DNA from 2 places in the Delftia sp. BGA-UO-ETr-SB1 genome. Region 1 is predicted to be linked to the other one. Evidence: riboswitches for the same ligand, from Rfam matches in the RefSeq annotation. Region 1 holds a riboswitch; the other holds the start of a gene.

Region 1 (7,854 bases):
TGAGACCAAACGCGCACACTTGTCTGCATGGGAGCACGCTTACCGGCGCAGCAAAACCATTCACCCAGCCCCGCCGACTACCGCCAGCGCCCGGATGCGTGATCCAGACCAGGAGCCCGTTACAGGCCGCCCCGCTTATCCGCAGCGGGGCGGCCTGTTGCATTGGGGCACCTGGCAGACGGCAGACAGCGCTTTCCCGCAATGGCCGCCGGTGCACAATGGCCCCCCGCAAGCCTGCACGGCGGACATATACGGGCGCACGCCACATCAACCAATCGGACCCTTGATCCACACGCAAGACAACCCCACCGAAGGCGGCCGGGGGCACTGGCAAACAGGTGCTGCAGCGCAATGGCTCGTGCAGACCCTGGTGCAGGCCCTGGCAGCTGCAGCGCTTCTGGCACTGCTCACCCGCTTGCTGCCCAACCCCCAGGCAGACCAGGGCATTGCGGTCTTTCCCGGCAGGAGCATGGCGCCGGCCGCCATGCTGCTTTACGCGTACATGGGCTCGGCCCTGGCCATCACGCTGATGAGCCTGATCCTGTGGTGCTGGCTCAGGGAAAGGCTCTACATTCTTTGCGCCGCGCTCCTGGCAGCCGGCTTTGCCTACGCTGCTTTCCGTTACCGGCCCGAAGGCCTGTGGCTGCCCGGCGCCGACCAGCCCCAGCATGCGCTGTCCATCGCCTACTGCAGCTTCTGTGTGGTGGCGACGGTGTTTTTCAGCCAATTGTTCGAGTTCCGCCGCCATTGGATCTGGGCTGCGCACCTCTTCAGCGTAGTGGCCTGGCTGAATGCCATCGCACTGGGCCTGGCACTGTTGGGTGGCTATGCGCAGATCTCGCGTGCCGTGGTGTTCACGGCCCTGGTGTCCACATCGTTCGGTGCGGTCTTCGTGCTGTACCTGCTGGTGGTCCGAAGGCAGTGGCAATACCTGCCGGGCGCGCTGGCGTTTGCGGTGCCTTCCGCCCTGGGCATCCTGAACCTGCTGAGAACCCAGGGCCTGCTGCCGGATGTTGCGCTGCCATCGGCACAGATGCTGTGGTTTGCCGGGCGTGTTTCCGAGGCCATCCTGCTGGGAATGGCGGTGACCAACCGCACGCGGGTGGCGGAGCGCGCCCTGCGCAGTGAGCGGATGCAGGCCCTGTCACGCGCCCAGGCTGCCGAGCGCGAGCTGGAGTCCAAGGTCCTGCAGCGCACCGCACAACTGCAAACGGCCCAGCAGGCCTTGCAGACGGCCTTGCACAGCGAGCGGGAGATGCGGCTGGAGCAGCGCCAGTTCTTCAACATGATCAACCACGAGTTCCGCACCCCGCTCACCATCGTGGACGGCGCCGCGACCGAGCTGCAGACGTTCCCGACGACGGACGCGGACTCCCTCATCGAGCAGGCGTCGCAAATACGCAGGGCTTCGCGCCGGCTGATGACCCTGGTGGACACCTGCCTGATCAACGACCGGCTGGACGCGGGCGCGTTCCGGCTGCAACTGGAGCAGACGCCATTGGATGAACTCCTGGAGGAGTCTGCAGAGCTCGTCGGCTGGTCCCGGCGGCATCGCCTGAAACTGGATCTGGAACACGGCCCGCAGCAATGGCAATGCGACCCTGTCCTGGTGCGCATCGCCATCTCCAACCTTGTCGGCAACGCCATCAAATATGCCAAGGCGGGCGACATCACCCTGGCCGCCCGCTGCGATGCGTCCGGTGACCTGCTGATTTCCGTCAGCGACCAGGGACCGGGCCTTGCGCCCGAAGCGGCAGGACAGGTTTTCGAGCCCTATGAGCGCGCAAGCGCCACCCGGCACGTCAACGGGCATGGTCTGGGCCTGTCCGTGGTGAGGCGTATCGCCAGGCTGCACGCAGGCGACGCGTTCTTCCAGCCGGCTGCCGGAGGCGGGGCCTGCTTTGTCATCCGGCTGGGCCGGTTCCTGCCCGGCACGGCAGATGCCCGCCAGGAACGTCCGCCAGCGGCAAGGCCGGCCGCCGTGCCGCCGGGCATGCCCGCCTGACGCGGGCAAGGCCGGGGCCTTCGCCGCTGAAGCAGGGCGTGCTCGCGGCGCTCATGGGGCCGCCGCTGCACGGGCCGTCCCGCCCTGCACCACCAGCAGCACGCCACCCAGGATCAAGGCCACGCCGGCCAGGCGCGTCGCATTGACCGGCCGTGCACCCAGGCCCATCAGGCCAAAGTGGTCCACCAGCACCGAGACCACGATCTGCCCCGCCACCACACAGACCAGGAATCCGCCTGCGCCCAGCCTGGGCGTGACGGCGGCCGCGCTGGCCACATAGATGGCCCCCAGCACACCGCCTATCCATAGCCACCATGGCCCCGCTGCCGCCTGGGCCATGGCCGGAGCGGGCGCGCGCAGCACCCACAGTGCAGGCACCACGACCATGACGCTCACGGCCAGCGAGACCAGCGCGCCCCACAGCGGGTGGCCCAGCAGGCGGCCCACCAGGGCATTGCTGGCGGCCTGGAATGGCAGGATGGCCCCCGCCAGCAGCGCCAGGGCCACGGGAGCAAGGGCGGTGAATGTGCTTTTACCTGTCATGCGGCAAGACCTTTCTTCTTCTGTCAATCGATGCCTGCATGCTCTCGCATCCAGCTTGTTGATGGAAATCGTTTGTGTGCACGGTCTATATTCATGGCATGGATGAACTGCGCCGGATCGACCTCAACCTGCTGCTGGCCCTGCACGCCCTGCTGGCCGAAAAACATGTGACGCGCGCGGCCCTGCGCCTGCACAAGAGCCAGCCGGCCATGAGCCATTCGCTGGCGCAGTTGCGCGAGCATCTGGGCGACCCGTTGCTGGTGCGGCGCGGTGGCCGCATGGCGCTGACGGCACGCGCGCAAGGCCTGGTGCAACCGCTGGCGGATGCGCTGGGCAGCCTCAACGGCTTGCTGGCACAGGCGGAGTTCGACCCGGCCCACGCACGCGGACGGCTGCGGCTGGCACTGTCGGACTACGCATCGCGCATCGTGCTGCCGCCGCTGATGCGGCATCTGCGCCAGCACGCACCCGGGCTGGACCTGGCCATCAGCCAGTCCACGCGCGAGGTGATGCTGGCCCAGCTGGCCGATGGCGAACTGGACCTGGCACTGGGGCCCTTCCCCGACGCACCCGACCTGCCCGAAGGCATCGAGGTGCAGGATCTGTTCCAGGAACAATTCGTGAGCGTGGCCGACCAGGCCGTGCTGCCGGCACGCGGCGGGCTGTCACTGCAGGACTGGCTGCAGCGCCCGCACGTCATGCTGGCCATGCGGCCCGACGCCAGCGAGGAAATCGAGAAGGCGCTGGCCGCCCAAGGCCTGAGCCGCCGCGTGGTGCTGGCCCTGCCCCACTGGAGCGCGGCGCTGGAGGTGCTGGCAGGCACCGACCTCGTGCTGACCGTGGGCAGCCGCGCCATTGGCGACCTGCGCCGCCACAAAACGCTGCGCCGCTTCACGCCACCGCTGAAGCTGCCCCGGTTCGCCTACCAGCAGGCCTGGCATGTGCGCAAGCAGGGGGATGCCATGCACCGGTGGCTGCGCAACTCGATGGCGCAGTGCTGCACTGCGCAGGGGCAAACACAGAAGTAAGTGCAGGCCGCAGCCTCAGGCCGCCACCACCACCCTCAGCAACTGCTTCTGTATCTTCCCGCTGGCCGTCTTGGGCAGGGCCTCGCGGAAGTGGTAGCGGCGCGGGCGCTTGTAGGCGGCCAGGCGGTCGCCGTGGACCAGGAAGGCGTCCAGCGCCTCGGCCGTGGGCGTGGCGCCAGGCTTGGCGACCACGTGGGCGGCGACGATCTGGCCCCAGCGCTCATCATCCTCGCCGATGACGGCGACTTCGAGCACGTCGGCATGCTCGACCAGCGCGTCTTCCACTTCGCGCGGATAGACGTTCTCGGCACCCGAATTGATCATGTAGTCGATGCGGTCGCGGATCCAGAGATAGCCGTCGTCGTCGATGTGGCCCAGGTCGCCCGTGTGGTACCAGCCGTGCGCCAGGGCGCGGGTGTTGGCGTCGGGGCGGTTGAGGTAGCCGGCCATCATGCAGGGGCCGCGCACCAGGATCTCGCCCACCTCGCCTGGCAGGCAGGCCTCGGCCGGATCGGTGGGGGCGTTGTCTTCGCGCAGGCGCGCCACGATGAGGTCATGGCCCATGGAAGGCAGCCCGGCCGAGCCCGCGTGCGAGAGTTGCTCGCGCGGCAGGAGGATGGACATGCAGGGCCCCATCTCGGTGGTGCCGTAGACCTGGACCAGGTCGCTGCCGACCTTGCGCGTCCATTCGCGGATCAGGTGGGGAGCCATGGAGGCGCCGCCGTACTCCACCAGCCGCAGCGCGGGCGCCTGCTCAGGCGAGGCGATGGGGTCGGCCAGCAGCATGGTGACCATGGTGGGCGCCGCGAAGAAGAAGCTCACGCGCTCTTCGCGGATCAGGCGCCAGGCCTCGGTCACGTCAAAGCGGCGCAGCAGCACCTGGGTGGCCCCGGCCTGCAGGCGCGGCAAAAAGCTGGTGTGCAGCTCGGCCGTGTGGTTGAGCGGCGCCATGGCCAGGCCCACGTCGTCGCGCGTGAATTGCATGGTCTGGTGCATGAGGGCGTTGTGCGCCAGCTTGCTGCGGTGCGTATGCAGCACGCCCTTGGGCCGGCCCGTGGTGCCGCTGGTGTACATGAGGATGCAGGGGTCGCTCTCGCGCACATGGGCCTGGGGCGGCGCGCTGCTGCGGCCCCTGGCCAGTGCGGACAGGCGCTGCGTGGCCCAGACCGGCAGCGGGTCGGCCGGGGCATCGTCGGCAAAGATCCAGTGCTCGGTGCCTGCGCCAGTGCCACCCCCGCCTTCGGCCTTGAGCAGGGCCTGGGCGCGTGCGGCCACCTCGCCGCCCTCGTGCTCGAACACCAGGGCGCGCGCAGCACCGTCCTTGAGGATGAAGGCCAGCTCCTGCGCCGCCAGCCGGTAGTTGATGGGGTTGAAGATGGCGCCCAGGCGCGCGGCCGCCAGCATGGTGAAGACAAAGGCCGGCGTGTTGTAGAGAAAGGCCGCGACCACGTCGCCATGGCCTATGCCCAGCTCGGCCAGGCCGTGGGCGTGGCGGTTGACTTCGGCATCGAGCTGGGCGTAGGTCCAGGCGCGGCGCTCGCCGCCCTCCCAAGCGACCAGGGCTTCCTTGTTCGGCAGGTAACGTGCCGGCCAGGCCAATGTGTCTCCCAGCGTCTGCTGCATGTGCGCTTCTTCCTTCTCGCTCACGAGATTTCATATATCGATGCATCTCAATGTAGGAGATTTTTTAGACAGTTATGCAATTTGCAAATGCATCCATGCAGGCAAGCGCATGGAGTAGCGGCCGGCCCGCGGAAATCCCGAAGCCGCGCGGACGCTGGCCGCAGCTAGAATGCGCCGGTCAGGAGAGAGTGCCCGCCCGGCCGCAATGGTCACAGGCAGCGGCACCGCCGAAGGCGCAGGGTTCGTCCCGAACGCTCAGGCAAAAGGACTGGCACCGCCTGCCGCCACGGCCGCAGGCGTTCCTAGCTGGAGAGAGATGCAGGGCACGGCGGTGTGCCCCATCCACCGAAGGAGCAAGCCCCACGCATGGAAGGTGCGGGTGAATCTCTCAGGTAAAGCGGACAGCAGGGCAGGACATCCCGGGATTCCGGGATGGCGTTGTGCCTTGCCCCTTGCCGAAAAGAGAGTCCCTCCTTGACCGCTGCCTCCACCACCGATCTGCTCAAGACCCCGCTGTTCGACCTGCACCAGGAACTGGGCGCGCGCATGGTGCCGTTTGCCGGCTACTCCATGCCCGTGCAATACCCGCAGGGGCTGATGGCCGAGCACCTACACACGCGCGAGGCGGCAGGCCTGTTCGATGTCTCGCACATGGGCCAGATCAGCCTGCGCGGCCCGGATGCCGGCGCGGCGCTGGAATCGCTGCTGCCCATGGACGTGCTGGGCCTGGGCGAACACCGCCAGCGCTACGGCCTGCTGCTCAACGACGCGGGCGGCATTCTGGACGACCTGATGTTCGTGCGCCGCGAGGACGACCTGTTCCTGATCGTCAACGGCGCCTGCAAGCATGAAGACCTGGCGCACATAGAGGCCCGCATCGGCCAGCGCTGTGAAATCGAGCCCCAGTTCGACCGGGGCCTGCTGGCGCTGCAGGGCCCGCAGGCAGCAGCCGCCATGGAGCGCCTGCTGCCCGACACGGCCGGGCTGGTGTTCATGACGGGCGGCTACTTCGACTGGGAAGGCGCCGAGCTGTACATCACGCGCAGCGGCTATACCGGCGAGGACGGCTTCGAGATCTCCTTGCCCGCCAGCCACGCCGAGGCCTTTGCCCGTGCCCTGCTGGCCCAGCCCGAAGTCAGGCCCGTGGGCCTGGGCGCGCGCAATTCGCTGCGCCTGGAAGCCGGCCTGTGCCTGTACGGCAACGATCTGGACACGACCACCACCCCGGCCGAGGCCGCCCTGAACTGGGCCGTGCAGAAGATCCGCCGCATCGGTGGCGAGCGCGAAGGCGGCTTTCCCGGCGCGGCCACCGTGCTGGCCCAGCTGCAGTCGCCCGAGCTGCTCACGCGCAAGCGCGTGGGCCTGGTGGCCCTGGAGCGCGTACCCGTGCGCGAAGGCACGGAGCTGCTGGACGCCAGCGGCCGCAAGGTCGGCCAGGTCACCAGCGGCCTGCTGTCGCCCACCCTGAACCAGCCCGTGGCACTGGCCTATGTGGAGCCGGGCAGCGCCGCCATCGGCACCACGCTGCAGGCCATGGTGCGCGGCAAGGCCGTGCCCATGCAGGTGCAGGCCACGCCCTTCGTGGCGCCCCGCTATCACCGCGGTTGAGGACAGCCTGCGCGCTTGGCGTGGAACGAGTTCGGCGGATTCGTTTTTCCTGCCATCGCATGCCGCTACAGTGCGCACTGACCTTTCTCAAACCGCCTTTCACAGGTTTCTTTTCAGTTTCTATCGGAGCAAGCCATGAGCATCCAGTATTCCAAGGACCACGAATGGATCAACGCCGCCAACCCTGACGCGGCCATCGTCGGCATCACCCTCCACGCGCAGGATGCGCTGGGCGACGTGGTGTTCGTCGATCTGCCCGCCGTGGGCACCAGCTTCAACCAGGGCGATGTGGCCGGCGTGGTCGAGTCCGTCAAGGCCGCCGCCGATGTCTACATGCCCGTCAGCGGCGAGATCGTCGAAGTCAACGAAGCCCTGCGCGACGACCCCTCCCTGGCCAACAGCGACCCGCTGGGCGAAGGCTGGTTCTTCAAGGTCAAGCTCAGCGACGCAGGCCAGCTGGCCGCGCTGCTCGACGAAGCCGCCTACACGGCCTTCGCACAGAGCAACTGACGCCACTTTCCGGCCAGGACGGGCGCCAGGGCCCGCCCTGGCGCTTTTCAGCTTTTGAGACAGGTCCCTCCATGCTGATGTCCTCCACCCAGCCCCTTGCCGCCCTCGAGAACGCCACCGAATTCGTGGCCCGCCATATCGGCATTGCGCCCGAAAACGAGGCCCACATGCTCAGCGCCATTGGCGCGGCATCGCGCGATGCGCTGATCGACGCCATCGTCCCGCCCTCCATCCGGCGCCACCAGCCCATGGCGCTGCCGCCAGCGGCCACCGAGGCACAGGCGCTGGCCGAACTCAAGGCGCTGGCAGGCCGCAACCAGCTGCTCAAAAGCTTCATCGGCCAGGGCTACTACGGCACGCACACGCCCGGCGTCATCCTGCGCAACATTCTGGAGAACCCCGCCTGGTACACGGCCTACACGCCCTACCAGGCCGAGATCTCGCAAGGCCGCATGGAGGCCCTGGTCAACTTCCAGACCATGGTCTGCGACCTGACGGCCATGCCGATTGCCAACGCCTCCATGCTGGACGAGGCCA
Region 2 (7,854 bases), on a different contig from region 1:
CCGAGGCATTGCCGGCGACAAAGGCCATCGATTGCGGGCTGTTGCCGATGGCAGCTGCACCCACCGTGGCGGCAGCCGAGTAAGTCGATGCGGTCACGCTGGTGAACGACACCGAGCAGGTCGCCGCCGCACCCGCAGTCGTGCAACTGGCGGTGGCAGGCGCCGCTCCGGCAGGCGTCACGCTGAAGTTCACGGCAACGCCGGTGACCGGATTGCCGAACGCATCCTTGGTGACCACGGAAACGACGTCCTGGCCGCCGCCGGCTGCCTGGTTGTTCACATCGACCGACATGGTCGAATTGGCGGGATCGACGGCACCTGCCGTAAAGACATAGGCAGCCGTCGCACCGTACGTATTGCCGCCGGAGCTGACGCCGCTGCCGCTCAATGCGCCGCTCGCGATGCTTGCGCCGGAAGTGTAGGAACCCGCGACGGTTGTCTTGGCGGTGACCTGGCAGGTACCGGCCGCATTGGTGGTGCAGGTACCGCTGAAGGTGATGTTTGCGGTGGGAGAGAACGTGACAACGCTTCCGGCCACCGGATTGCCGTTGACATCTCCCACAAACGCTTCAAGCACATCTGTCGCCGAGCCATTGGCCGTGACCGGACTGGTGACGGTACGCACCCCCGACCTGGCGGGGTCGGCGGCATTGGCCGTGAAGTTGATCACGGCCGGACTGCCGTTTGCCACGCTCTGGGTGGTGGTGCCGTTGTTGTCCGTGGCTGTGAAGCTCGCCGCACCCGCCACGGTGGATGTCACCGTGATGGAGCAGCGCGCTGGATTCGCATTGGCCGCAATCGTGCAGGAAGTTGCCGACGGCGTGCCGGCGCCGGTATGGACAAAGCCGATGGTGTGGGCGACCGTATCGACCGTTGCATTGCCATTGGCGTCCTGCAGTGCAACGGTCACCGTGCCGGTGCTCGTACCGTCGGCCATCACCGAGAGCGGTGTGGCACTGAGCAGATTGCCACTGGCTGTATTGCTGGGCGGCCCGGCAATGAAGTTGACCGATACCGGACCGCCATTGCTCACGGCCGTTCCGTTGTCCGTTGCCGTGAAACTTGCGGTGCCAACCGTGGCCGATTTCACCGTCACGGAGCAGGTGGCCGGATTGGCATTGGCCGCGATCGTGCACGTGGGTGCGGTCGGCGTGGTCGTGCCCACGCCCGTTTTGGTGAAGACAATCGTGTGCGCCACCGTATCCGTGGCGGGATTGCCATTGGCATCGCGCAGGGTCACGCTGATCGAGCTCGTGGCAGTGTTGTCTGCGACAACGCTGAGCGGACTGGCACTGATCAGGTTTCCATTCGTGCCATTGCTGGGCGGGCCGGCCGTGTAGTTCACCACAGCCGTAGCCGTGGCGGCCGAGCCATTGATGGTGAAACCAAAGGTGCCACTGCCGACTGCGGTAGGTGCCGTGACGGTTGCCGTGTACACCCCTGCGCTGCACGCCCCCGCGCCGACCGCAGGCGAGCCCTGTGTTCCGCTGTTCAGCGTGAAGGCCACCGTATTGGCACAGGTTGCAATCGAATTGCCTGACGCATCCTTGAGCTGCGCCGTCAATGTGCTGGTTGCGGTGCCATTGGCAATGATCGAGGTCGGACTCGCAACGATGGTCGAGGCGCTGGTACTTGGCGGACCCGCCGTGTAGCTCACTGAAGCCGTAGCAACTGCGGCAGAGCCGTTGATGGTGAATCCGAAGATCCCGCTGCCGACCGCCGTGGGCGATGTGACGGTGCCCGTATAGATGCCGGCGGTACATGAGGCCGCGCCCACACTCGGCGTTCCCTGCGTTCCGCCGTTCAGGGTGAATGCCACCGTGTTCGTGCAGGTGTTGATCGGATTGCTGCTGGCATCGACCAGTTGCACGCGCAGCACGCTGGTGGAGCTGCCGTTGGCCACGATCGATGTCGGTGTGGCGACTATCGTCGATGCACTCGTGCTCGGCGTTGCGGCCACATAGGAGACCGTTGCGGTGGCAACAGCCGCAGACCCGTTGATGGTGAACCCGAAGGTGCCGCTGCCGACCAGCACCGGCGATGTCACCGTCCCCGTGTACATGCCGGCACTGCAGCCCGTGACGCTGACGGCAGGAACGCCTTGCGTCCCCGCATTGAGGGTGAAGGCCACCGTATCGGTACAGGTGGTGACAAGGTTGCCTAAAGCATCCTTCAACTGCACGGCCAAGGTGCTGGTGGAGACGCCGTTGGCCGCAATCGATGGCGGACTCGCGGCGATTTCAGACCCGCTCGTGCTGGCCGGCAGCCCGGTGAAGCTGTAAGCAACCGGCGAAGGCTGATAGGTCACTGCGCCAGATACCGGACTTCCACCCAATGGAAGATTGGAGAACGTGGCACCAGCGACTGACGACGACAAGGTCACGGGTGTGGTGAATGTTCCGGCGACACTGCTGCTGGCATTGATGGGAGACGCGCACTTTCCGCTGGAGTTGGTCGTGCAGCTGACTGCGGCGGAGCCGCCATTGAACGTGACACCTGCAGGCGGCGCTGCGAAGGTGACGGTGTCACTGCCCCCTGTCCAGGCATTGCCTTGGCCGTCAACAATGTAGACCTCCAGCAAGTCGCTGCTGCCGACAGGTTGATTGTTGGTCGTCGCCAGAACGCCGGATTTCAAGGCACAGGGAAAACCGGTGACGCTTGCAGCCGTTGAAAGCTGCGAGGTCTGGGCTCCGCCGGAATTGCTGTCCGTCACTGTGACTCGCACCTGGCCGCTGAGATACGAAGGAACGGTCAGCGTTCCCGAGGCTCCGGCCATGGTTTCGGAGCCCAGATAGACCTGCGCATCGTTGACGCCCGCGCCGGTCGGCGACCAAAAGGCTTCCACCGTATACGGTGCCGGCTCGCTCGCATTGGCATTTGCCGTGATATTGAATGTCCAGGTGCAGGCGGCGGTGTCACTGGCGCCAACGCCAAGGGTGGGGGTCCATCCGGTTTGTCCATTGCCCGTCGTCAGCAAAATGATGCCTGATTTTGCAGCCACAGGCACGGAAAACAGCGTGTTCTGAGAAATCTTGAAGAAATCACGCGTAGTGATACGAATGGCACTTCTCGACTGGCTTGTCATCTTGTTGTTGCCAATCAATCCTGGTGCCGTACCCGTACCACCGATATTCACCCCGTCCCCGCCGCCAGTGAAGTTGTTATCGGTCACCGTCACTACCTGCGTCGTGCCTGAGGCTGCCGTATTCACCGTTGGTGCCGACACATGCGTTGGCGATGACCCGGTATAGGCGGCGATAGGCAGCGAGAAGGTATTACCCGTCACGGCCAGACCAATTCCATTGGCCAGGCTGATCGTTCCATCAACCGACACCACGGCCCTGGGCGCATTTCCACCAGTCGGGCTCAGTGCGATATTCGAATCTTTGATCGTCAATCCGTTGACGGTCATGTTCGACATGACCTGGAAGAACTGCTCGAGCTGCATTCCCCCGATAGGATTGGGCAGATTCGTTACAGTGAAATTATCGACAACAATGTTGGAAACCGTGCCTGTACCGTTGCTTGCGGCAACGGAAATGGCCGAGCCCTTGTTATTGCCGTAATTTCCATTCCATATCGCGGAATTGATCGTGCTATTGGTAAAGAATACGTTTTGTGCGCCTTGATGAATCTCCGCGTACAGCTCGCAGTTGAACGGCGTCCCCTCTCCCGCAGGGGTTGGCGCCACATTCACCAGGCCGACGCGATCAATGGTGACATTGTTCGCCGGGGAGCCAACGACGAATACCGCTTCGCCACAGGTCATGTTGGGCGAATTGGTGAGCGTGATGTTCTTCCCACCAAGATAAAAAGTTTCCCAGGCGGAGTCCGCCCAGTTCTGGACTTGTATGACTCCCCCGAAATCGATGGTCAATGAGCCCGTGCCGGCTGGCACGGTGCCTTTGAGCCAGTACCAGGCACCACCGGCACCAGTGGTGGTGCCCGTATCGCCGCCGCTGATCATCTGGGTTTGACCACAGGCATTGGTGGCTCCCGTCACGGCGCCGGACTGGGCTCCGCTGACGAATGTGTTGGCACAGCGCACGTAAACCGTCTGATTGTCGACATACGGATGGAGGTTTCCCGCCGCATCCTTGGATGTCCCGCTCTGTATGGTTCGTACCGACGTAGACAGTGTCGGCGCAAAGACGATGGAAACATCGGCACTCGGATCCAGCGTTTGTAGCGTGTAGTTGGCTGCCTGAATGGCCGCTCGCAGCGTACATGCGCCAGCAAAGGTACCCCCCAGCGTGCTGACACAGGTGGTTGGTGTCGTTGCATTGGCATTTGGAGCGTCGCTGTTGTCGGTGACCGTGAAAACGATGGTCGCCGCGAGTGCCGTGGATGAAATACCGGCGCACGAAAGCAGCAGCAACGAGAACAAGTACCTCGCTGCACGCCATTTTCGTAAAAACACCGAACCAGGCAGGCGATCAAGAACGCGCATGATATTCCCCATTTTTTCAAGGAAATCAGACAGGAAAATATTTTCCCCAATGGCAATGGCCATCAGTTGTACCCAGCGCATTTGCATCGCCGCACCTCGGATAGTTCTATTTGAGTCAAGAACTCACAACTCACCTTGCAACCGGTGACATTGGAAGTAACAGGGTTTCGCGCAGATCCTGCGCGTCAATCAAAAAAGGTGGATTTCCATCAGCGCTTGCGCACTGCTCCATTGCCCATTGAGCCGGGCACAACTTCAGCCGGGTTTGCGATGCAAATCATTTTTTTCCTCCCTCAACGAACCATATTCACCGTGCTTGTATTTTTTCCAGTGGCGGGCCAGTTTCCATAGACCTTCACCTGTGCAACGGTAAGTCGCCTATCCGACAGATATACAACCCATGGTTACCCCATGGAGGTTCAATCGATCAGAACATGCGCTGTCAAACCACCACACATACCGATAGGCTAAATCATGTTTTTTTCTATTTCAATAGTTTTTTTACATGAAATCGAAGGCTCGTGCCAGCGCTACGAGGGAGGCGCTTGAGCGATATAGGGAATACCCTGAATCGGCCACACCACATACAGGTAGTAACTGGTGGTATCCCCAGTACGACTGGAACCGGCTGCGCAAGCTACATAGAATCGCCCCTGCAGGAGAGCAGGCGGGCACCACGGTGCCGAGCCTCACCGAAGGCGCAAACTCCCATACACGCTCAGGTTCCGTACTGCAAACACAACATGCCGTCTGGAGAGCCGCCGCACGCAATATGCGGCGCACCGAAGGAGCAAGCCCCGTTCCCATGGACGGCGGTGAATCTCTCAGGTACCAAGGACAGGGGGAGCGGCAGCTGCGTCACGACGGACGCCGGCTGCTTGCTATTGAATCCATAGCTACCAGCTTCCGCGTGACCGGCACATGCCTTTGAAAGGGCATTGTCATGCGCGTCATCGTTCTCGGAGCCGGCCTGATCGGCACCGCCTCGGCCTACTATCTGCAATCTCTCGGTCATGAAGTGACCGTCATCGACCGCCAGGCTGCGCCCGGCGCCGAAACCAGCTTTGCCAACGGCGGGCAGATCTCGGTCAGCCATGCCGAACCCTGGGCCAACCCCGGCGCACCGCTGAAGTTGCTGGGCTGGCTGGGCCGGCAGGACGCCCCCCTGCTGTTCCGCCTGCGCGCCGACATGCGCCAGTGGCTCTGGGGCCTGTCCTTCCTGCGCAACTGCACGCCCGCGCGCACGCGCCACAACATCCAGCAGATCGTTCGCCTGGGCACCTACAGCCGCGAGGCCCTGCAGCAGCTGCGGTCGGACACCGGCATCCAGTACGAGCAGCGCATGCAGGGCATCCTGCACTTCTACACGAACGCCCGCGAGTTCGAGGGTGCGCTCAAGCCCACCGAGCAGATGCAGGCCCTGGGCTGCGACCGCCGCCTGATCGACGCCGACGAAGCCGTGCGCCTGGAGCCGGCCCTGGCCCATGTGCGCGGGCAGATAGCGGGCGCCACCTATACGGCCGAGGATGAATCGGGCGACGCCAACCTCTTCACCCGCGAGCTGGCACGCATTGCCACCACCACGGGCGTGCAGTTCCGCCACGGCCACCACGTCATGGCGCTGCGCACCACGGGTGCGGGCGCCAGCCGCCATATCGACCACGTGGAGGTGACCAATGCCGATGGTCGCTACGAACGCATCCAGGGCGACGCCTATGTGCTGGCCATGGGCTCGTTCAGCCCGCTGCTGGCCCAGCCGCTGGGGCTGCACCTGCCCATCTACCCGGCCAAGGGCTACTCCGTGACCCTGCCGGTGCTGGACCCCGCCAAGGCCTACCAGGTCAGCCTCACGGACGATGAGTTCAAGCTGGTGTTCTCGCGCTACACCGGCGCGCAGGGCGACCGCCTGCGCATTGCCGGCACGGCCGAGTTCAACGGCTACGACCGCAACCTGGACCCCGTGCGCTGCGAGGCCATCGTGCGGCGCGTGCAGCAGCTGTTCCCCGGCGCCGGCGATACCGGGCGCGCCCAGTTCTGGAGCGGCCTGCGCCCCGCCACGCCCAGCAATGTGCCGCTGATCGGACGCTCGCCCATCGCCAACCTGTTCCTGAACACCGGCCACGGCACGCTGGGCTGGACCCATGCCTGCGGCTCCGGCATGGCGCTGGCCGACCTGGTCAGCGGCAGGCAGCCGGCCGTGGATTTCGATTTTCTGGGAGCCGCAGCCATGGACCCGGATCGCAGCGCAGGCACGGTGCGCCCGCGCGCGGTCTGAGGTGCAGACGGTGTGTACCGTGTGTACGGCGTGTACGGCGTGTACGGCGCCTAAGCAGTGAACACCGTCAACACCCCGGCGAAGCGGTGCAGGCGGGCGTCCATGATCTCGGCTTCGGCGACGAAGCCGATCAATGGCACATCGCCCAGTGCGTGGCGCAGGGTGCGCAGCTCGGCATCGGGGCCGCCGAACAGGCCGCCGCCGCGGCCCCGGCAACTGATGTAGATGGCGCCACGGATGCGGGGCTGTGCCTCGCCTTCGGGCGCCGCCTCCTCGGGCTCAGCCGCATCGCGCAGCGCAGCGCCCAGTTGCAGCAGTTCCTGGCGCGCGACCTGGGCCTGGCGGCGGCAGAAGATCACCGAATGCCCGGCCTCCACGGCCGATGACAGGGCCACGCCCTGGCGCAGCGGGTCCAGCCCGACCAGGGTCAGTACCTGGGCCTCTTCGGTGAGCACGCCGTGGGCCATGCCCCGGCCCGGCGGCGCAATGGCCGCCAGCGTGCTGCGCACCGTGGTCAGCGCGGGCTGCCAGTCGCTGCCTTCCAGCTCCACGCCCAGCAGTTGCAGCAGGCGCTGCAAGGCCGGATCGCCATTGAGCCCGGTGACCAGGGCGCCGCGCGCCTCGGTGATCTCCAGGCCCTCGCCCAGCGGCACGCAGCCCTGGGCCATGCCCGTGATGCAGGGCACGCCCGCACCGAAGGCCACGCCCGAGAAGCCTCCGCTGAAAATGCCGCGCGCATCCGCATGCTGCGCATGCAGGTCCTCGGTGCGGCAGGCGATCTGCACACCCTCCACGCCATCGTCCCCGTCATCGCCCACGCCGCCGAAAAGCAGGCCGGACTCGGTGCGCTCGGACAGCTCGTACAGCAACTCGGCCAGCTCGGGCTGGCCGCCTCCGGCATGGACCAGGGCCGAATGGGCCGTGAACCCGGCCTCGCCGCCCGGCGCATGCAAGGGCGCCAGGCCCGAATACAGGCGGTAGTGCGCCGCCGGCACATCGAGCAGCATCACCGCGAGCGCGGAACCGGACAGGTATTCATGGGACATGGCCAGCACGCCACCGGCCGAGCAGCCAGCCCAGTCCGCCACATGGGGCAAGGCCCTGGCCAGATGCTGCAGCAGCGGTCTTG

Evidence for each region. Region 1 has a riboswitch for glycine ahead of gcvT (glycine cleavage system aminomethyltransferase GcvT). Riboswitches for the same ligand answer to the same signal wherever they lie in the genome.
Region 2: it holds a riboswitch for glycine, as region 1 does, so the genes downstream of both, AC57B5_RS00390 (D-amino acid dehydrogenase) here and gcvT (glycine cleavage system aminomethyltransferase GcvT) in region 1, are expected to answer to the same signal.

What each region holds. Positions count from the first base shown of each region.
Region 1 covers NZ_JCAQOW010000004.1:1,869,378-1,877,231, forward strand. The annotation lists gene AC57B5_RS09240 (sensor histidine kinase) at 284-2,005, shown strand; gene AC57B5_RS09245 (DMT family transporter) at 2,057-2,548, opposite strand; gene AC57B5_RS09250 (LysR family transcriptional regulator) at 2,647-3,576, shown strand; gene AC57B5_RS09255 (fatty acid--CoA ligase) at 3,592-5,199, opposite strand; glycine riboswitch at 5,369-5,480, shown strand; glycine riboswitch at 5,496-5,614, shown strand; gene gcvT (glycine cleavage system aminomethyltransferase GcvT) at 5,674-6,807, shown strand; gene gcvH (glycine cleavage system protein GcvH) at 6,943-7,317, shown strand; gene gcvP (aminomethyl-transferring glycine dehydrogenase) at 7,389-7,854, shown strand, end outside.
Region 2 covers NZ_JCAQOW010000002.1:33,874-41,727, reverse strand. The annotation lists partial or broken gene AC57B5_RS00395 (invasin domain 3-containing protein) at 1-4,531, opposite strand, end outside; glycine riboswitch at 5,191-5,301, shown strand; gene AC57B5_RS00390 (D-amino acid dehydrogenase) at 5,394-6,725, shown strand; gene AC57B5_RS00385 (FIST signal transduction protein) at 6,776-7,854, opposite strand, start outside.